Regions from separate parts of the Bacillus sp. es.036 genome, predicted to be linked through region 1. Evidence: riboswitches for the same ligand, from Rfam matches in the RefSeq annotation. Region 1 holds a riboswitch; each other region holds the start of a gene.
What was found. Region 1 has a riboswitch for cyclic di-GMP ahead of ATG70_RS07110 (anti-repressor SinI family protein). Riboswitches for the same ligand answer to the same signal wherever they lie in the genome.

Region 1 (7,157 bases):
ATAAAGAAATTTCAAATGTACTTATGAAAACAGGAATTACTTTATAAATGTTTAATTAATTGAAAGCAAGGGTAAATTTTTGTGTTAATACATTATAGAAATACTGGGGAGGAACATATGGTACATCAATCGATTCAGTTAAGCGAATTACGAGAACAATTGCTTCATTCCTTTGAGGCAATACGCGCAATGACAAATACATTAGTGGAAACGCTTGAGACGGAGGATTTTACCATCCAATCAATTCCCGATGTAAGTCCTCCCAAATGGCATATGGCCCACACGACTTGGTTTTTTGAGACGTTTATTTTAAAACAGTATAAAGAAAATTATGAGTCTTTTCATAAAGAATTTGACTATTTATTTAACTCGTATTATGAAAGTGTTGGAAGTTACTTTCCGCGTCATTCAAGGGGATTATTAAGTAGACCAAGTATAGATAAAGTAAGAAGCTATCGTTCGGATATCAATGAAGAAATAGTTAACTTAATTCAACAACTCGATGAAGGACATCTTCATCAAGTTGCAGATCTCGTTGAAATTGGACTAAATCATGAACAGCAACACCAAGAACTTTTAATGACAGATATTAAATATAACTTCTCCATTAATCCGTTGTACCCTGTATACCGTCCACTTGATGGCGAACCTACAGCAAAAGCGACACCGTTAGAATGGGTGTCATTCGAGGGTGGACTTATTGAAACGGGTATGGATGAAGATGACGGCTTTTCTTTTGACAATGAGCGACCAGTACATAAGGTATGGCTTGAACCATTTAAGTTAGCGACAAGAACTGTGACGAACGGAGAATACATGGAATTTATCAATGCTGGAGGCTATGAACAGGCTGCCTACTGGCTGTCTGATGGTTGGGCAACTGTGAAGAAAGAAAATTGGAAAGCGCCATTGCATTGGATCGAAAAAGATGGTGAGTGGTATGCGTTTACACTTCATGGACTAGTGCCGATTAATAAAGAAGAGCCTGTTACCCACGTTAGCTATTACGAAGCCGAAGCCTATGCAAGTTTTGTAGGGAAGCGCCTACCTTCAGAATCAGAATGGGAAGTTGCAGTGAGGGATCAGCCGATCGCTGGTAATTTTGTAGAGGATGGTCACTATCATCCGGTTGCATCAGTGAAAGAAGAAGAAGGTAACATAAAAAAAGCTTATGGAGATGTATGGGAATGGACGAAAAGTCCTTATATGCCATATCCAGGTAATAAACCTCTTGAGGGTGCATTAGGTGAATATAATGCCAAATTCATGAGTAGCCAAATGATTTTACGAGGAGGATCATGCGTTACTTCGCAAACACATATCCGTCCGACATATCGTAATTTCTTTGGTCCTGAGAAACGCTGGCAATTTACAGGCATTCGTCTTGCAGAGGACGCACAATGATAAAAACCTCGGATCGTATTCAGTTAGTTGATTTCTTGCAGGAGCAATCTGATCGTTTTCAAGAAGTGATTGGGGGCTTGACAGCTCCTGAGAAAAGACTCGAACCTAAATTCTTGTATGATCAATATGGATCAGAGCTATTTGAGGAAATTACGCAGCTTGAAGAATACTATCCAACTCGTACGGAATTGGCGATCATGGAAGAATGTTTGGATGAGATTTTGTCTTTTATTGGTAAAGACTCTCGGATCATCGAATTTGGTAGTGGTGCAAGTCGTAAAATAAGACTTCTACTAGCATCGGGTATGATTAATGAGTATTGTCCAATTGATATTTCAAAATCGTTTTTAAAAGAGTCGATCAAACAGCTCTCATCTGATTATACAGACATTAAAATTACTGGAATTGTAGCTGATTATACAACGCACCTTAAACTTCCTGATCATTTATTGGATGCTTCAAGAAAAAAAACCGTCTTTTTTCCGGGTTCAACAATCGGTAATTTTGATAAAGATGAAGCTTTAAAATTTCTAACTAGAATTTCAAGTGTGTTGTCAAGCCAAGATGGATTACTAATTGGCGTGGACTTAAAAAAATCACCGGCTCGTCTGCATCAAGCATACAATGACGAAAGTGGCGTTACGGCTCAGTTTAATTTAAATATTCTTCGTCATTTAAATAGAGAGTACCGGGCACAATTTAATCTAGAACAGTTTGAGCACTACGCGTATTATAATTCTAGCCTTGGAAGAATTGAGATGCATCTAGTTAGTTTGCTAGATCAACATGTGGGAATAGGCGATCACACCATCCAATTTAGGGAACATGAGTCCATCCATACAGAAAACTCGTATAAGTACGGTATTAAAGAATTCCAACAGTTAGCGGAAAATGCAGGTTTTCTACCAATGAAAACCTGGACTGATAAGGAGAGGCTTTTTAGCTTGCATTATTTTAGTGTTAAGTAATGTATGCTTACTTACAGACAGAGAATGATTATTTCGATATAATTGTTAGTGAAGATACAGTTGAAGGAGAGATAAATATGAAGAAAATCGAAACAACTGATTCCTATCAGTCATTCATTAACAATAAGGATATATCCATTCTAAAATACGAAGCAAACTGGTGTCCTGATTGCAAACGTCTTGATTTTTTTATTGATGATATCATTAATGTTAATCAAGATAAGTCCTGGGCTCAAATTGACATTGAACAGTTTCCTGAAATCACAGAGGAAAATAATGTAATGGGCATTCCTAGCTTACTCGTTTATAAAGATGGGAAGAAAGTTGGTCACTTGCATAGTGCAAATACAAAAAACCCCGATCAAGTGAAAGAATATCTAAGTCAGTTTTAATAATAAGAGAAGGTTGCATGTGCAACCTTCTCTTATTTTGTAAGGACATATTCAACTGAGCCGTCGTTAAGTGAATGAACGTAAGCAATTGAGTAGCCGATGCTAAGATAAATCGATAGGGTTTCTGTACATGAAGGATGGAGGGGCTCAGTTGGTGCGTGAAGGCTTTTGTAGAGTGCAGTTGTTTGATTGGAAAATGGTGAACAGTGGAGAAGTACGACATGTTTTCCACTCCAAGCAGTACCGATTTGATGTCGTCTCATGACACTCCTCCTTTACCGTATTTTTAGTTTTCTTCAATCACCTGCAACAATGAGAAGCTACTCGGTTTAGACGGAAAGATTCACTTTGGTGATAGGAGTATGATATGATTCTTGCAAGTTGAATGATATGAATACGACATTATTTTAAAAATATTTTGAATTTTTTCTGCGTAGCTGGTATATTAGTAACATATACCGGCAAACTTCTCTTAAAAATTTGCGGATTCTTTAAAAACATGTAACATTTCTAGGAAAATAGTCGGTGCATGTCATTTCTTAATTCTCCAGATAAGGGCAAACCATTCTAAAGAATGGGACGCAAAGACACAGGTCTAATGTTGGGTCACCAACGATGACGGCTGGTCCTCCTGGAAACCCGATAAGGAGGAGAAAAGAATGACCATGGCAGAGATTAAGCCTAAGAAAGTACTTGATCAAGAATGGGTTATTCTAATGAGGGCTGCCCGGGAGCTTGGATTACAAAAGGAAGAGGTAAGGACATTCCTAAGACAAGATAAAAAACCAACATCCACGAATGTACATAAATGATAAGCGACCAGTAAGGTCGTTTTTTTCTGGCTTAATCCTTGACTTTAGGTGAACATTTTTTGTATCATATGTCATATCAATCTCATACATAACCATACTAACTATGAAGGACAAATAGTAATCAGATAAACCTCAATGAAGCGATTCGGGGATGGTGCGAGCCCGAATAAGGTCTGATGAAACGGCGGTCTGGAGTTTACGTTCTGAAAGTGGATGCATGATATGCATCAACTAGGGTGGAACCGCGGGTGCATAAGCTCTCGTCCCTGGACATTTATTGTCCATGGAGCGAGAGCTTTTTATATTGATTGAAAAAAGGAGAGAATAACATGACAATTTCTATGGATCAGATCGTATCTGTATCAAAGCACAGAGGATTTATTTTTCCAGGGTCTGATATTTACGGAGGACTCGCAAATACGTGGGACTATGGTCCGCTTGGCGTAGAATTAAAAAACAATATTAAAGGAGCATGGTGGAAGAAATTTGTTCAAGAATCTCCATATAATAGTGGCCTAGATGCTGCCATATTGATGAACCCTAAAACTTGGGAAGCTTCAGGGCACCTAGGTAACTTTAATGATCCATTAATCGATTGTAAAAGTTGTAAAACAAGACACCGTGCTGACAAGTTAATTGAAGACGCACTATCGACAGAAGAAGATGAAATGATTGCTGACGGCCTTTCATTTGAAGAAATGGAAAGACTTATTAAAAACAACAACATTACATGTCCTGAATGTGGTAGTGAAGACTTTACAGAAATACGTCAGTTTGATTTAATGTTTAAAACACATCAAGGTGTAACGAAATCAAGCACAAGTGAAATTTACCTTCGACCGGAAACGGCACAAGGGATTTTTGTTAACTTTAAAAATGTACAACGTTCGATGCGTAAAAAAGTACCTTTTGGTATTGCGCAAATAGGAAAAAGCTTCCGAAACGAAATCACACCTGGTAACTTTACGTTCCGGACTCGCGAATTTGAACAAATGGAGCTGGAATTTTTCTGTAAACCTGGTGATGAACTAGAATGGCATGACTATTGGAAAGAGTATTGCAAAAACTGGTTGCTGAATCTTGGGGTAAAAGAGGATAGCATTCGATTACGTGAGCATGCGGAAGATGAGCTTTCTCATTATAGTAATGCAACAACTGATATTGAGTATAAATTCCCATTTGGTTGGGGTGAGCTATGGGGTGTTGCTTCAAGAACAGATTACGATCTTAAGCAGCATATGGAACACTCAAATGAAGATTTTACTTATCATGATCAGCAAACGGGTGAAAAGTATGTACCATATTGTATCGAGCCTTCACTCGGTGCAGATCGTGTGACGCTTGCCTTTTTGATTGAAGCATATGAAGAGCAAGAGCTTGAAGATGGCACTTCTAGAAGTGTGATGCACTTCCATCCGGCGATTGCGCCATTTAAAGCAGCTGTCTTCCCACTTTCTAAAAAACTTTCTGAAGAAGCGCGTGCCGTTCATGCTGAGCTATCTAAATACTTTATGGTTGATTATGACGAAGCTGGTTCAATCGGTAAACGTTACCGTCGTCATGATGAAATTGGTACACCATACGCGATTACGTTTGATTTTGATTCTGTAGAAGATCAGCAAGTCACGATTCGTGACCGTGATACGATGGAACAAAAAAGAATGCCGATTTCAGAACTGAAAAGCTTTCTTGAAGAAAAAACACAATTTTAATTAAAGTAGCCGCTCATGTACGAGCGGCTTTTCTTTACTAATGAGGAGAGTGAGTGAAAGGTGAGAATACTTTGGGATTTTGATGGGACATTATTTGATACATATCCAGCGTTTACAAAAGTGATGAAACAGTTAGTCTCCTCGGAGATATCGGAAGAAGAGATATTGAGGGAGTTGAAAGTTTCCTTTCATCATGCAACAGAAGTATTTCAATTAACCGAGGAGCAGATTACAGCATTTCGCAAAAAAGATAATGCCCTTTCGCCTGACGATAAACCACCATTTAAAGGATTAAAAACGATTCTGGAAAAAGCCGAGTTAAATGTGATCATGACACATAAACCACGTGCTGAAGTGATTGCTATTTTAAAGCATTTTGATATGGAACATTATTTTGCTGATCTCATAGCAGGTGACGATGGTTTTCCACGAAAGCCCGATCCTGCTTCGTACCATCATTTGAACGATCAATACCATTTGGACCTTGCGGTAGGGGATCGTCTGTTGGATATTCTTCCTGCAAAAGAAGTGGGTATGAAAACATGTCTCTTTCAAAATGACTCTCCAGGAGCCGATTTTTATGTGACAAATTATCATGACCTAAATGAAATGCTATGGCCTTCTAATTATTCATAATCAAGTAGTTGATCCCCTTTGTGTCCGTATGTGATAATACACATATGAACACAAAGGGGATGTTTTGGTTGGATAAAAAACTTCGGTTTATATTGATTACATTTTTGCTAGGTGTTTTTCTAGGTGCTCTGGACTCAGGCATCGTATCTCCTGCGTTAACGACCCTTATAGAAGATCTAGGAATTGACTTAAAATGGACGGTTTGGGTAGTAACGATTTATACGCTCGTCTATGCGGTAAGCATGCCAATTGTAGGGAAACTTGCTGATTTATTTGGCAGAAAACGAATTTTTCTAACTGGAATTATGTTATTTGCTATTGGTTCTGTAATCGCTGGATTTAGTCAGTCACTTTCCTTTCTTCTTGTTGGTCGAGCCGTTCAAGCTCTCGGTGGTGGTGGCATTATCCCTATTGCAAATGCCGTAATCGGAAGCAGCTTTCCAAAGGAGAAACGGGGCATGGCACTCGGTTTTGTTGGAGCTATGTTTGGAATAGCGACGATTCTTGGACCAAATGTAGGAGGTTTTTTCGTTGCTCAGTTTAGTTGGAGATGGATATTCTTCATTAACGTCCCTATTGCACTTATTATCATCATAATGGGCTTAAAACTTCCCGATGATCGAAAAGAGACAAAAAAACCTTCACTTGATTGGGGCGGAGCAGGTGTATTATCTTTTGTTATCATAAGTCTTCTACTTGGATTAACGAATCTCGATACGAATGAATTTGTGCAATCGATCCAATCGCTCATGGTTTGGCCGCTTTTACTAATTAGTGTTGTTTTTATTTATCCACTTATTCGAGTGGAAAAAGCTGCAAAAGACCCGATTCTTAAATTAAGTTACTTTAAAGACCGCAATATCGTGTTAGCTTTACTCATTTCAATGATTACAGGTATTGGCATTATTAGTATGATTTTTGTTCCTTCATTCTCAGAAATCATATTATTGCTTTCAAGAGGTCAAGGTGGGTACGTTATGACAATTCTGGCAGTAGCATCTGGTTTTGCTGCTCCTATAGGTGGAGTGCTTCTCGACAAGTGGGGAGCAAAACAAGTTGTATTACTTGGCTTTTCATTAAGTCTTCTTGGTTCACTTTCCTTTGTTTATATAGCAGATGGATGGATCACACTATCTCTCGGGATGATTCTGTCTGGTATAGGTATAGGATTCACTATGGGAACACCATTAAATTATATTATTCTTGAGCTAACACCTGATCATGAAGCAGGAT
Region 2 (7,157 bases), on a different contig from region 1:
TGAGTGCTACTGTCGCTTCAAAAGAATTAATGAGTCAGTGGCCAATGGGGACACACGGGACAACATTTGGCGGGAATCCAATCGCATGTTCAGCAGCGCTTGCAACTCTTGATGTGATTGAAGAGGAAGGATTACTTCAAAACTCCCGGGAAATGGGGGCATATGCTTTAGAAAAACTGGCGTTAATAAAGGAAAAGCATCAAGTGATTGGTGATGTGCGTGGTGTAGGCTTAATGATAGGCATCGAAATTGTCGACCCTGAAACAGGTGCACCTGATGGAAACGGGATGATGCGTGTTCTAGACTTATCACTTGAAAAAGGTGTGCTATTTTATCTTTGCGGGAAGCATCAGGAAGTTATTCGAATGATTCCTCCGCTCATTATTACAAAAGAACAGTTGGATGAAGGTCTGCGCGTTTTTGAGGAAGCTGTAACTGCTTTTGAACAAGAAAAGGCTGTCCCTATAGGATCGTAATAAGGTTAACCCTATCATCAAGTTGATGATAGGGTTTTTGCTTTTACAAAACTTTTCCGTATCTAAACAAAATTCGTGCAGATTTGATCATTTCCGCGGAAATATTTATCATATCCGCGAAATATAGATTAAAAATTCGATTGGAAGATTAAAACAAACTTATTTCGGTTTCGTACTTGGAGATCAGGGAATTGAATAGATAGTTTTAAATAGAGAGTAAAGGAGATCCAATATGTTGGAATTTCTGATTCAATTCCTGAAAGAGCTTGGCATCTGGGGTCTTTTAATTAGCAATGCGCTTGAAGCGTCATCTTTACCTTTCCCTGGTGGTATGATGACGTTAACGTATGGTTACTTATTAAATGCTTCCATTATTGAAATGGTCGGTTTTGCATTTCTGACAAGCGTAATCTATACCATTTTTAGTTTTATTCCTTATGGGATCGGTTTGAAAGTTAAGGATAAAGTAGAGAAAAAGCTTAAGAAGAAGAAAGTAGAACGTGTACAAAAGTGGTTTAGAAAGTGCGGATCATGGAGTATTGCGATTACACGCCCGCTTGGTGTAGGAAATTATGTGTCCTACGTATCTGGTATGAGTAAAGTAAAGGCATGGGTATTTGCCGTACTTACCTTTGTGGGGATCTTTCCTTGGACAATTGCGATGTTGTGGATCGGAAAGAATGGAAATATCAAATCAGTCCAAGCCATTTTTGGAAGTATTCAGAAATACGTCTTCTTAATCTTAATCGTGGCAGTTATTGGATTCATTGGGTATCACTACTATCAAAAAAGGTGTAAAATTGAACACAAGAAACAGGTAATCAACACAGATCAAACGTCATGACAAGTAAGGAGAGGTTACTATGGATCAATTAACTTATCAACTTGAAATTCCAGAAAGTAAAAATGTTACGCTTGCAGAGGTTATACATCATAAGAAATCAATGGTTGTATTTGTACGTCATCTTGGCTGACCCGTTTGTCGTGCTTATCTTACGCAGTTGCGTAAGCGCGTAAATGAGATTGAGAAGGAAGGCTTTCAAATTATAGCGATTGCTCCTTCTAATGCCACATATATCGGTCAGTTCACAGAAGCCTTCGGAGAGTTTCCTTTTGTTATTGCGGGAGACCCGAAAAGAGAAGCCTATCGAGGGATGGGTCACCATACAATGCCGAAGTGGAAATTACTTGGACAAGCAGCCATTGGGTTCATCACTCGTAAGATGGATGGATTTATCCCAAAAGAGCAAAAGAAGAAAGACTTTGTTCTTAAATCAATGAAAACTCAAGATGTTTATATACAAGGTGGGACATGGATTTATGATGATAGCGGGAAGCTAATTTGGCATCATATTGATCAGTCTCCGGAGGATCATGCAAAAATCGACTCTGTCATTGATGTGTTAAAAAAGTATAACGCATAGCAAAATCGCTTCTAACAATGTTAGAAGCGATTTTTTACGTATCAATTTATTTTAGGAGGAATATGATAGGTGGATTACTGATTAACGACTTTTCTACGAATAGCAAATGCTGATCCGGCTACAGCGAGGGAACCTACTGTAATCCAAAGAGCTGTTAGGTCAGATGACTGCTCACTCGCACCACCCATACCTGTCTTAGGCATATCACCAGGCATTGCTTCTCCAGCGAACTTATCTGGCATTTGTTTCACAATCGCACCACCTAGAGATTCACCTACACCAAACATGAAAGCATAACCTTCGCGGAATTGATCTGTGGATGCTTTAAAATCACCAGACATATATGATTCAAATGATCCGACAACTTGTTCTTCGTGAGCCATAAGTGCTTTAGTTGCTGCATCAGTTGGAAGGTTTTCTTCTGTTGCTGTTCCAAGGAAAGTACCGAAATTTTCAGGGAAAGTTGTTAAGAGACGTTCTTTAGCCATTTTCATCGTTTCTTCGTCTTCAGAAAGAGAGGCAACGACTAGATCAGCTTGTGCAGCGATATGATCTTCCTGCCAGATTTTTTCAAACTGAGCTGCACCTTCATCTCCGTAAATTGAACCGATTGCAGCTTTAAAGTCAGCGGTGTTTCTGTCTTCCGCCCAGTTTACAAAGTCGTAGTCTTCTGATTGATCATAACCTTTTTCAAGACCAATGGAAGAAAGAGCAAAGTGTTCAGACGCCAGACTGTTTAGCGTTGATCGTAAATCGGCAGCTGGTGTATCAGCTTTCGTGTTTTCGAATTTATCAGGCATCTGCGTTACGATCGCACTCGATAATGCTTTACTAATTGCAAACATATGCTTATGTCCTTCTCGGAATGTGGTATAAGCCTCTTCGTAATTTCCTTCCGTATATTCATCAAATGTTGTTAGAACTTGGTCTTCATGGACTTCTAAAACATCTGCAGCAGCGTCTTTTGGAAGATTTCCTTCAGTTGCCGTATCAAGGAAAGTGGAGAATTCATCAACAAATTCATCGACTTCTTTCTCAGCTTCTTTTCGAAGTTCTGCATCATCTTCTGTTGCCGCTTTTACGAAATCAGTAGAATAATCATTGTGCCCTCTAAAAATGTCATCAAATTGTTGCGCGGCTTCATCGCCATAAACAGATGCGATCGCTGGAGTCATATCAGCTGCGTTTTGATCGAGTGCTTCTGTCACTTCTTCAGCATCCTCAGTGCCATCATACGATTTCGTCATCGACGTAACAGCTAGTACAAAATGTTCGGATAAGAGTTGATCAAGTGTGGCTCGTAGATCGGCAGCTGGTGTGCTTACTGTTGGTTCTGGGTCAGCTGCACCTGCAACTGTTGGAAACAATAGGGTTAGCCCTAGAGCCGGAACCATTAATTTTTTAAATGCTTTTTTCATGTTCATTTTTTCTTCACGCTCCTCGTTTTTTTTCCGTTAATTTTGATTACATACAGCTAACGAGGTGAAAAAGAGTTTGGATCATTTTAAGAACTATTTTTTTAGAAAAGATCATATTTTTAAATTTTCCAAAAATAACTTGGTAGATAAACTGCACTTATGGTAGTATTAAACTTCTGTCTCAGTTAAAGACAAATCTCAGAAGGAGGTAACTGATCTTGGATCATAAAAATCAAAGTGCCTATCGAAAAGAGAAGCAGCAACTCGATCAAATTGCTGCCGAGATTACAAAACAACAAAAAACATTGGAAGGGTATCCCCGGTATTCAGGTGATAATGTAACCGAACAGGCTCTTGAAAGCATTCGTGAAGAAAATCGTCAATCACTTGCTATCGCTGCTAAAGAACCGTATTTTGCGAGAATGGATTTTCAAGAAGATGAGAAGTCATCACGCGCCTACTACATTGGGAAGGTTGGCGTAGCAGATGGTGATTCACAGGATTCTCTAGTCATTGATTGGCGAGCGCCTGTTGCAAGTATGTTCTATGCCTTTACTGGTCCAGAAGAAGATGTTTATTATTTGTCTCCAGATGGCGTGATTGAAGGGAATATCGAACTAAAAAGAAACATTGTGATTCGAGATAAAGAACTTCAGCGAGTGGTGGACACTTATGTAGAAGGAAGCGATGATTTAAGTGGATCAGATGAGTTTCTACTCTATCGCCTCAGTGAAAATAAAGACAATCGCCTTCGCGACATTGTTTCTACAATACAAGCAAAACAAAATGATATTATTCGTGCAGAACGATCGACACCCTTAATCATTCAAGGTGCAGCAGGAAGCGGTAAAACAACAGTTGCCTTGCATCGGTTAGCTTACTTGTTGTACGAGTATCGAGATACGATACAAGCAGGAAGAATGATTATTTTTGCACCGAACCGTATGTTTCTTGACTATATTTCTGGTGTTCTTCCTGAGTTAGGGGTAGGAGGAATTCAACAATCGACTTTTACTGATTGGACATTAAGCATGATTGAGGAAAAAGTGAAATTAGATGCTACAGAAGACGACCTTCAAAAATGGTTCGCGAGAGAGCGGCCAGATATGAACTTAGCTGGGGGAAGGGTGAAAGGATCGATTCTTTTCAAAGACTGGATCGACAAAGCCCTATTCTTTTATAGCCAATCCGTAGGACCAGAAGGAGACTTCATTCCATTTGAAGGAAGTAAGCTGCCTGAAGTTAAAATTCAGCAGTGGCTAGAAGATCTCTCCGCATATCCTGTTGGACGAAAGCGTGATATGATCATGAATCGCTTTAAGGTCTGGATCAAAGATGAGATTAAGTCAATTGATGGGAGTCATTTACAAAAAGAGTATCGTAAAGTTGCGAATACACAGCTAAACCTATATTTTAAAAGATGGCCGAAGCAAACAGCGCTTTCTTTTTATAAGGAATTGTTTCAGGCAAATCCTCCAGAGTATGTTCCTAAAACAAAACGAACGCAACTATTAGATGAAGGAATAATATCAGGAACATCTAAGCTATTAAAAAAGAAGAAAGTATCCCCATCTGACCTTGCTCCTCTTCTCTATATTCAATTTAAATTAAACGGCGTGCATAAAGACGATGTTTTTCAACACATTGTGATAGATGAGGCGCAGGACTTTTCCCCTTTTCAATTAGCTTTATTGATGGCAGTGAATCGATCGCAATCGTTTACGATTCTAGGCGATCTAGCTCAGGGTATTCATGCCTATAAAGGGATTCATCAATGGCAGGAATTCAAAGACCTCTTTCAGAAAAACGAGCTGTATATCGAATTAGAACAAAGCTATCGCTCTACATTAGAAATTATTGAATTTGCAAATGAAATTATTGCGCATGCTAACATACCTGTTCAACCTGCAGTCCCTGTATTTCGTAGTGGAGAGAGTGTTACCGTTCGTAAAATAGAGAAAGAAAGTTTATTCGATCGCTTGTTTGACACAGCTCAGGAAATGAAAAGTCGAGGGATGAAAACGATTGCCATTGTTGGAAGAACTGAAGAAGAATGTGAGCAGTTGTATCAAAAGTTTGCTAAGGAGAAAGATGTCAATCTTCTTACAAAAGAAGATCGCTCATATGAAGGCGACATTTCCATAGTACCGATCTATCTAACAAAGGGTTTAGAATTCGATGGGGTTATCATAGCAAATGCGAATGAAGGAAATTACGGATCCAATGTGGAAGATGCAAAACTATTATATGTGGGTTGTACGCGAGCATTGCACGAGCTCAAACTGTTTTATACAGAGGTTCCTTCAACGTTGTTACCAAGTTAATCAAACGTTTGTTTAAGAAATAAGAGGCGGCATTCTTGAAGAATTAGCTGCACAGTATGATTTAATATGCGATAAAATTTAGCTAAACTCTCACGATCTCTCTACCGATAATAAAAGTAGTTGGAAGATAAAACTGAAAAAGGCATACCTATTGAAAAGTAGGGAGGCAAAGTTTTGGGGCTGCCCGCCATGTTGCGAATGGTTGCCAGACTGCCAGGGGTTGAGCTCTGGGTTCAGAAAAAAGGAGAGCATACATGTGAAAAAGGTACCTGTTGCTGTTGTTATTCTCTTTTTTGTACTGAGCGATTTTGTACAATCTATTGTATTGCCCGATGGGAGAGCTGAGGCGATCGAAATGGACAAATCCCTTGCTACATGGATTTGGAACACAAGGGACATTGAAACAAAACCTGAAGAAATCCTTCAATTTATGGAAAAACAACAAGTTAGTGATGCGTATTTACAAATCAACCGATCCATTATAGCATCCTCATATCACACATTTATCGAACGAGCGACTGCTAGAGGGATACGTGTCCATGCGCTTGATGGAGCACCAAACTGGGCTACGCTTAAAGGTGCTACATATCAAGCGAATTTATTTAATTGGTTGAAAGCATATCAGGCCACTGCATCAGAGCTCCAAAAATTTAGCGGTGTTCACCTAGATATTGAGCCATATCTCCATTCTGGATGGACAAACAACTATCAGAATACAATCGCTTTTTATCAGGATCGATTAACAGATGGAAAAGCACGAGCCAAAGAGCTCGGTCTATCATTTGGAGTAGACACACCGTTCTGGTTTGATGAACAAACGTATCAAAATCGATATGGAAAAGGGAATTTGGCTGAATGGATTATTCAAATAGCTGATGTGACGACATTGATGGCTTATCGAGATCGTGCTGATGGAGGGAATGGGATTATTGCGCTTGTTCGTAATGAAATAGCATTCGCTGAACAGTATGATAAAAAAATTTCTATCGGTGTAGAGACGGGAGAAACGTCAGAAGCTTCCTACATTACATTTTTTGAAGAAGGAGAAGCCAAAATGACTGAAGAGCTTCTCATAGTGAAAACAGCGTATGAAAATTCAACAGCTGTAGAAGGTTTTTCTATTCATTATCTCGATAGTTGGATGGCGTTAAAACCATAGGAAAGTGAAAACCCCCGGGAATTGTCCGGGGGTTTTTCTATTTATTATGACAAAATTTCTTTTACACGACCAACTTGTCCATCTTCAAGACGTACCTTAATACCGTGTGGGTGAGTTGGAGACTTTGTTAAAATATCTTTCACAATTCCACGTGTTGTTTTACCTGATCGCTGATCTTGTTTCAAGACGATATCAACGGTTTTCCCAGGTGCTATATTACTCCGATTCTGTCCGTTCATGTTTACCCTCTTCCTCTGTCGTTTTGTGCCGATGCTCCTCTGGCAACGGATCGACAGTATGTTTGACGCTGTATCCTTTTGATACAGCTATTCCAAAAGCAGCGGCAATGACAATTG
Region 3 (7,157 bases), 1.9 Mb from region 1:
TGAGTTCGCAATGGCGTGCGTTCCATCATGATAATAAAACGTCACTTTCGTTTTTTCATCTAGCGTTAGTTTCAGATTATTCGCACCATCTCCATAGCTTTCTCCCCACGATTGGTTGATTGCTACTTTATACTCATAAGTCCCAGCTGGGAGCTCACCAGAGAATTCATAAAACCCTTCTCCTTTTGCTTCCATCTTTGTTTCCTCAGACGCTGGATCCCATTCACCCGCAGCTCCAAGCTCTTCCTGCAAATCACCGACAAGGGTAACAATCCGTTCATCTGTCGTCTCACCAATTGTAAACGTACTGTTATCGCTACCATTCGGATTTAAAGGATCTTTCATCCATTCATCCCCTACGATAAATTTGTACTGATGAAGTCCATCGGATAAATCATCTACCGTTAACTTCCAGACACCCTCTACCTTCTCGAGCGGTAGCGCTCCTTCCTGCCAATTTGTGAAATCACCGGCTACAAGAACCGATTCCTCGCTCCCATCTCCTTCGAAAATAAACGTTGCAGACGTTCCATCAATAATAGGACTACTAGCTGCCTTCACTGTTCCTGGAATAGCCCCAGCAAGCAGTTGTATAACAAGAATAATGACGAGTGACAGTGAAAGTTTTCTTCGATTACCCCTTTTCATCCTTTTCCCCCTTAACGAAAATGTGAAACCGTTTGCACAAAACGATAAAAACAAGGAAATCGCTTGTCTTTAAAAATAAACCAACGATTCCATCATTTAGCAAACGCTTTCACTCTTTATTTTGTCACAGGTTTTAAAAGGAATCAACTATTTTTAGAATATTGTTTCATTTCTCATATAGTTCAATTGGCAGACCGTCTGGATCTGCGAAAAAGGTAAAGCGCTTGTTTGTGAGCTCATCCACTCTTGTGTTTTCAAGTGATGAAACGCCTTTTTCCTTAAGGTGTTGCACCGCCTCATCAAGATCCGTTACTTCAAACGCCACGTGCCTTAAACCTCTCGCTTCAGGGTAACTCGGTCTCTCAGGGGCGTTCGGAAAAGAAAACAATTCAATTTGAGTATGTTCCCCTACAGCTAAATCGAGTTTGTACGAATTTCGTTCTTTTCGATACGTTTCTTCGATAACTGTTAATCCCAGGGTATTCGTATAAAATTCTTTGGATCGTTCATAATCTGAGCAAATAACAGCCACATGATGGACTTTTGTAAACATTTTCATCACCTCTGTTCCACGATAGTCCCGAGATGCTCTAACGTCAATAAGAAAACCTGACTCAACGCCAGGTTTTTCTTTTATAATAGCGATTCTGCTCCATCTACAAACATCGCTGTGCCTGTCACATGACTGGATGCTTCCGAAGCTAAAAAGTAAACCACATCCGCTACTTGCTCTGAAGAGCCTGGCTTTTGCTCAAGAGGATGACTTCCTTCAGGATATTCGACAGGGATTTCGATGTCTTCCACACTTTCTTTTTTATCGGTATTCTGATCAATGTTTGTTTCAATCGCACCAGGACAAATCGCGTTAACGCGAATGCGATACTGAGCCAGTTCAAGCGCAGCCATTTTCATAAAAGCCACTTGTCCTGCTTTGGACGTACTGTAGGCAGACATGCCGAAGTTTGAGAAGGTGCGATTCCCATTGATGGAGCTTGTGATAACGATACTCCCACCGCTTTCTTTCATATAAGGAATCACATGCTTTACCATTAAAAACGTACTTCGCAAGTTTGTTTCAATCGTTTGATCCCACTCCTCTACCTTCATTTCTTCAATTGGATTGAGCGTTCCGTTAATCCCGGCATTATTGAAAAGAATATCAATGCGTCCCCATTCGCTCACAACTTGCTTTAATCCGTATGTAACCCGTTCTTCGTCGGAAACGTCCACATCAAGTACTAATGCTTCACCCCCGTCATTAATAATTTCTTCCTTCACTTGTTCTGCACGACTTTCTTTTAAATCAAATAAACAAACGCGAATCCCTTCTTTCGCCATTCGCTTAGCTGTCGCTTCTCCAATGCCAGAACCTCCACCTGTAATCACTGCCACCTTGTTCATGTTCATAACCTCCTTTTTTCTGCTATTCCCGCTGCTACGTTTTTTTAGACCGTTTTTTGAAAATAAAAAGAGACCTGCATAGGCCTCTTATTGCTGATCTTCCGTTTCATCATTCGGCTGCTTCTCGGCGTCGTCCATATCGCCTTCCTCCATGTTGCCATCTTCATCTTGATCGCCTTCTTGGTTCCCATCCTGATTCATCGTATCGTCATCTTCTTCATCAATTGTTCCATCGTCTTCATTCACATTCTCTTCATCCTCAGGCGTATTCTCCTGCATTTCTGGATCTTCAACGGGACCTTCTTCTTCATTTGCATTGGAGCATGCTGCAATGTTCAACGCAAGTAAACAAGTAACTAGTGATAGCATCCACTTTTTCAAAATAACTCCTCCTTGTAGCCGTAATAGTGGTATTTTTGCCATCTCTTTGAAAAATATGTATCCATGAAACCACCGTCTGCAGATGAGGATAAATTAAGCCGCTTTTTTACAAAAATAGTCATAAATAATTGTTATTTTTTACAATTTTCTACACCTTTCGTAGGTTAAATGTCCTATGATGAAAGAAGTTATTTTCGTTAGCATTCGTTAATCGTACAACGTATCCTCCAGAAAAGGGCAACTATTTTTGAAAAAAAGTAGACGCAAAGTAAACAGATCTAAGGAAGTTGTTATTGGAGCTTCTACGATGGCTGAACTACCTGGAATGAATTGAAGGAGGAGTTACATGGGCGTACATACGGAGGAAAAACTTGATGAAGAATGGGTTGCACTAATCATTGAAGCGAAAGAACTTGGCATGGATATTAACGAAATTAAATCATTTCTTCATCAAAATGGAAAGTAACTTTAACGAAAGCGGCATTGCATTATGCCGCTTTCGTTCTATTTACGGAACAAAAACATACTGGTATAATTAAGAATAGAAAGAATTTTGTCGAAGAATCGGAGGGTTGAACGTGATCGGGGAAGAAGTTAAAAAATATCGTTTACGCAAAGGATTATCACTTTCAGAATTAGCAGAACGCGCCAACGTCGCGAAATCGTATTTAAGTTCCATTGAACGAAATATACAATCTAATCCCTCTATTCAATTTTTAGATAAAATATCGAATGTTTTGGACGTTTCAGTCGAAGTACTTCTTCAAGGGGATGATCCGATTCACCAAAATGAATTAGACGCTGAATGGAAGAAGTTAGTGAAAGAAGCGATGGAATCAGGTGTAAGTAAAGATCAATTCAAGGAATTTCTTGAATTTAATAAATGGCGCGCAAAGCAGGGGCCTCATCAATAAAGTGTCACGCAAGAGCCGACACCTTTTGGTAGGCTCTTATTTCATTTTTAAATAAGGTCACGCAAGCACAAATCTAGCGAGTAAACCGGGGAAGCTTAATTAAACCTTATGGTCCTTTTCCCATCACTCATCATGAGGCGAAATGGTTTGGTTTTTAATAATTTTACTTAGTTCCTCATACATCTTTTGTTCATCCTCAACCAGTCCCTTGATGTCCTGATCTTTATATTCGAGACTGTGAATTTTCTCTAGAATAAAAGGCAGATCACAGTTTCCTTTATACTCATCGTTAATGTAGAGCTTGGCGATTTGTTCATCAACCGCAATCACTTTGATTCTTTTCCCTAGTATATAGGATACAAACGTCCCCTCACCTAACTTAATCACCATCATTCCTCCTTACTTTTTTGAGGAATTGATTAAAAACCGCTTCACTTCCTCCTTAGACAAACCTATATTTCTTGCGATTGACATAAGGGTCACCCAATCCTGATCCAATTTTTCGTCAGTATACGTTCTCATTCCCCATCCCCCTTATCAAATTCAGCAATAACCGACACTAATAAAGAACCTTTTGTTCTTTATTTAGAATGTACATCTAATATAGTCTTATTTTGGAAGATTAAAAAGAGTGAAAATTCTTTATTTTTAGCTGTATTTTTGGATAAACTTTCTATTTTCTAACAAATCCTCTACTATTCTTAATTTTTCACAATTTTATATTTCTTCCTATCGTTTATTTTTAAAATCTATGACTTTTGTTCTGTTTACAGAACAAACTGTTCTTGATAAAATTAACTCATTAAATAATGATAAAGTCGAGGTAAAGGGATGATCGGTGAAAAAATTAAACTTTATCGAAATAGAATGGGATTGTCTTTGACAGAATTAGCGAAGCGGGCAGGGGTAGCAAAGTCTTATTTAAGTTCCATCGAGCGAAATCAACAAGCAAATCCTTCTATTCAATTTCTTGAAAAAATCGCAGCGGAACTTAAAGTGCCGATTGAGGTATTCATTCTTGAAGAAGATCATGAGGAACCTGCGCTTGATACGGAATGGAAAGAATTGATCGAAGAGGCTATGCGCTCTGGCATTACAAAAGAAGACTTTGCGGATTATTTAGAGTTTAAAAAGTGGCAATTGCATCACGGAAAAAGCGAGCCGGAAAAATAGAAACTCCTGTCCAAGAAGGACAGGAGAGAAAGTTCTTATTCAGCAGAGTTCTCGGAGTTCTCGTTAGCTGCGGGCTCTTCGGTGTTATTTCCATTGTTCATAGAGTTGTTGCCGTTCTCTGAATCATTTTCACCGCTGTTACACGCTGTGATTAACATAACAGCTACTAACGAAGTTGCAATTTTGAGCATGAATTTCTTGTTATTCATTTCCAAAATTCCTCCCTGAACTCGATAAATTTTTACCGCTATTGAACGGTTGAGTAAATCATATCAGGTCAAAAAGGGAAAATGTTGAAATTTACATAGTCTCTATTATGGTTTTACAATCCGGATAAGTGCTTAACATCCCCTCAATAATTCCGTTCTGGTTCTAAAAAACAATCCTACTTTCTTGTGTCAAAATACTGACTCAAGAAGGAAGGATTCGTTCTTTCATGGTTACTTCAGGGCAAACATAATTTCAGCTTCAGCAGCAACTTCACCATCAACAGTGGCTGTTGCTTTTCCTTTACCAATCGGTCCTTTAATGCGGATAATTTCCACTTCAAGACGAAGCTGATCCCCTGGTTTCACTTGTCTTTTAAAACGGCATTTATCAATGCCTGTAAAGAAAGCAAGCTTCCCCTGGTTTTCTTCTTTCTTAAGCATCGCCACTGCCCCTACTTGAGCAAGTGCTTCTACAATCAAGACACCTGGCATAACCGGGTAGTCCGGGAAATGGCCATTAAAGAATTCTTCATTTGCTGTCACGTTCTTAATACCGACCGCGCGTACTTCTTCTTCTACTTCAAGAATTCGATCAACAAGAAGGAAAGGGTAGCGATGCGGGATAATCTTTTTAATTTCCTGACTATCTAACATATCTTATTCTCCTATCTGTTACTCTTCTTTTTTAACAATATCACTGATCTTCACCCAGGTGCTCTTTTTAAACACATCGCCAGGACTACCATCACCAATTACACCGTAACCGATCATCGCGCCTGCAAGAAGGGATGCCATGAGCAAGAGGGCAACGAGAAGAAGGCGTAGCCAGATGGGGATTAACCGCACCTTTGGCTTACGCTCTTGCTCGTCGTGATTCTTATTCGTTTGTGCGGCCTCTTTATTAAGAATGACTTTTTCTTCAGAAGCCTGGTTCACCTTTTCATGGTTGTTCGCCATTATGATTACACCCTTACGAATAGTTTCGGTTCTAATTTAGATTAATTTTTTCTTAGCAATCTTGTCAATATGTTCAAGCATAAGGCCTGTCCCTTTTGCCACACAGCTCATTGGCTCTTCCGCTACGAGAACTGGAACCATAAGCTCCTCAGCAAATAGCTGATCGATCCCGTGAAGTAGTGCGCCTCCACCTGTCATAATGACACCACGGTCGATAATATCCGCTGAAAGCTCCGGAGGTGTACGTTCTAGAACGCTCTTAGCAGCCATCACCATGTGGGAGATTGGCTCTTGAAGTGCCTGCTGAATTTCATCCGATTTTACAGTGATAGTCCGTGGAAGTCCTGATACCATATCTCGTCCACGAATATCAAGTTCTTCATTCCGGCCGCCTGGAAATACCGTTGCTACATTAATCTTAATTTGTTCTGCTGTTCGCTCCCCGATGAGAAGCTTATACGTTTTCTTGATGTAATCCAGGATTTCGTAATCGAACTTGTCCCCTGCCATTTTAATGGAAGAGGCGGTGACAATATCGCCCATTGAAAGCACTGCGATATCTGTCGTTCCACCGCCAATGTCCACAACCATATTACCGCTTGGCTGAAAAATATCCATGCCAGCGCCAATTGCAGCTACTTTTGGTTCTTCTTCAAGAAAAATTTGTTTCCCACCGCTTTTTTCAGCAGCTTCTTTAATCGCTTTCTTCTCAACAGATGTGATGTTCGTAGGCGTACAAATTAAAATACGCGGCTTTGATAGAAAGCTTTTTACATTAATTTTGTTCAAGAAATGTCTTAGCATCACTTCTGTAATATCGAAGTCTGCGATCACGCCGTCTTTAAGTGGACGCGTTGCAACGATGTTTCCAGGAGTCCGGCCAACCATTTGTCTTGCTTCTTCACCAACAGCAAGTGCTCTTCCAGTACCCGTGTCTAGTGCTACAACAGACGGTTCATCTAAAACAATGCCTCTGCCTTTCACATAAATCAGTACGTTCGCCGTACCTAAATCGATCCCAATATCACGTGAAAACATGACGTATCCTCCCTGTATTCTAACACTCATCTATAGTTTCAGTACTAGTATGTTTAAACTACGTATCCATTAGTATATTGTACCATAAATTAAGAAACAGGAAGAAAGTATTTAGAAAAAATTGTCGTTTTTAGGCGCATTATTTGACAGCTTCTTCTTTTTCCGTATCCTTTCTATATTTTATTCTCGTTGCTTCGCCGCCGCGGAGATGGCGTATCGATTTATGATACTCGAGAATGCCCTTCACCTCATTGGCGAGGTCCGGATTAATTTCAGGAAGTCGTTCTGTTAGATCCTTGTGAACGGTACTTTTAGAAACGCCAAATTCCTTTGCGATCACCCTCACCGTTTTCTTAGTCTCCACGATGTAATTTCCAATCTTGATGGTTCGCTCTTTGATGTAATCGTGCACACCACTCGCCTCCCTAAATTGGAT

Region 2: linked by a shared signal. The riboswitch ahead of ATG70_RS20275 (amidase) and the one ahead of ATG70_RS07110 (anti-repressor SinI family protein) in region 1 are both predicted to bind cyclic di-GMP.
Region 3: linked by a shared signal. The riboswitch ahead of ATG70_RS16560 (anti-repressor SinI family protein) and the one ahead of ATG70_RS07110 (anti-repressor SinI family protein) in region 1 are both predicted to bind cyclic di-GMP.

What each region holds. Positions count from the first base shown of each region.
Region 1 covers NZ_PDIZ01000001.1:1,365,714-1,372,870, forward strand. Annotated here, with positions in the region: gene ATG70_RS07085 (SGNH/GDSL hydrolase family protein) at 1-47, shown strand, start outside; gene egtB (ergothioneine biosynthesis protein EgtB) at 118-1,404, shown strand; gene egtD (L-histidine N(alpha)-methyltransferase) at 1,401-2,372, shown strand; gene ATG70_RS07100 (thioredoxin family protein) at 2,450-2,764, shown strand; gene ATG70_RS07105 (hypothetical protein) at 2,797-3,027, opposite strand; cyclic di-GMP riboswitch class I at 3,311-3,399, shown strand; gene ATG70_RS07110 (anti-repressor SinI family protein) at 3,424-3,576, shown strand; gene ATG70_RS07115 (glycine--tRNA ligase) at 3,906-5,288, shown strand; gene ATG70_RS07120 (HAD-IA family hydrolase) at 5,349-5,924, shown strand; gene ATG70_RS07125 (MFS transporter) at 5,993-7,157, shown strand, end outside.
Region 2 covers NZ_PDIZ01000003.1:304,294-311,450, forward strand. Annotated here, with positions in the region: gene ATG70_RS20250 (aspartate aminotransferase family protein) at 1-476, shown strand, start outside; gene ATG70_RS20255 (DedA family protein) at 709-1,320, shown strand; partial or broken gene ATG70_RS20260 (peroxiredoxin-like family protein) at 1,463-1,900, shown strand; gene ATG70_RS20265 (copper amine oxidase) at 1,975-3,318, opposite strand; gene ATG70_RS20270 (HelD family protein) at 3,537-5,642, shown strand; cyclic di-GMP riboswitch class I at 5,774-5,860, shown strand; gene ATG70_RS20275 (amidase) at 5,899-6,801, shown strand; gene ATG70_RS20280 (YwbE family protein) at 6,846-7,040, opposite strand; gene ytzI (YtzI protein) at 7,018-7,157, opposite strand, start outside.
Region 3 covers NZ_PDIZ01000001.1:3,311,643-3,318,799, forward strand. Annotated here, with positions in the region: gene ATG70_RS16540 (alpha amylase N-terminal ig-like domain-containing protein) at 1-648, opposite strand, end outside; gene gloA2 (SMU1112c/YaeR family gloxylase I-like metalloprotein) at 815-1,207, opposite strand; gene ATG70_RS16550 (SDR family oxidoreductase) at 1,282-2,049, opposite strand; gene ATG70_RS16555 (hypothetical protein) at 2,137-2,430, opposite strand; cyclic di-GMP riboswitch class I at 2,657-2,754, shown strand; gene ATG70_RS16560 (anti-repressor SinI family protein) at 2,777-2,896, shown strand; gene ATG70_RS16565 (helix-turn-helix domain-containing protein) at 3,009-3,344, shown strand; gene ATG70_RS16570 (hypothetical protein) at 3,468-3,731, opposite strand; gene ATG70_RS16575 (anti-repressor SinI family protein) at 3,744-3,866, opposite strand; gene ATG70_RS16580 (helix-turn-helix domain-containing protein) at 4,176-4,517, shown strand; gene ATG70_RS22610 (hypothetical protein) at 4,553-4,726, opposite strand; gene fabZ (3-hydroxyacyl-ACP dehydratase FabZ) at 4,958-5,380, opposite strand; gene ATG70_RS16590 (DNA-directed RNA polymerase subunit beta) at 5,399-5,683, opposite strand; gene ATG70_RS16595 (rod shape-determining protein) at 5,720-6,721, opposite strand; gene spoIIID (sporulation transcriptional regulator SpoIIID) at 6,861-7,133, opposite strand.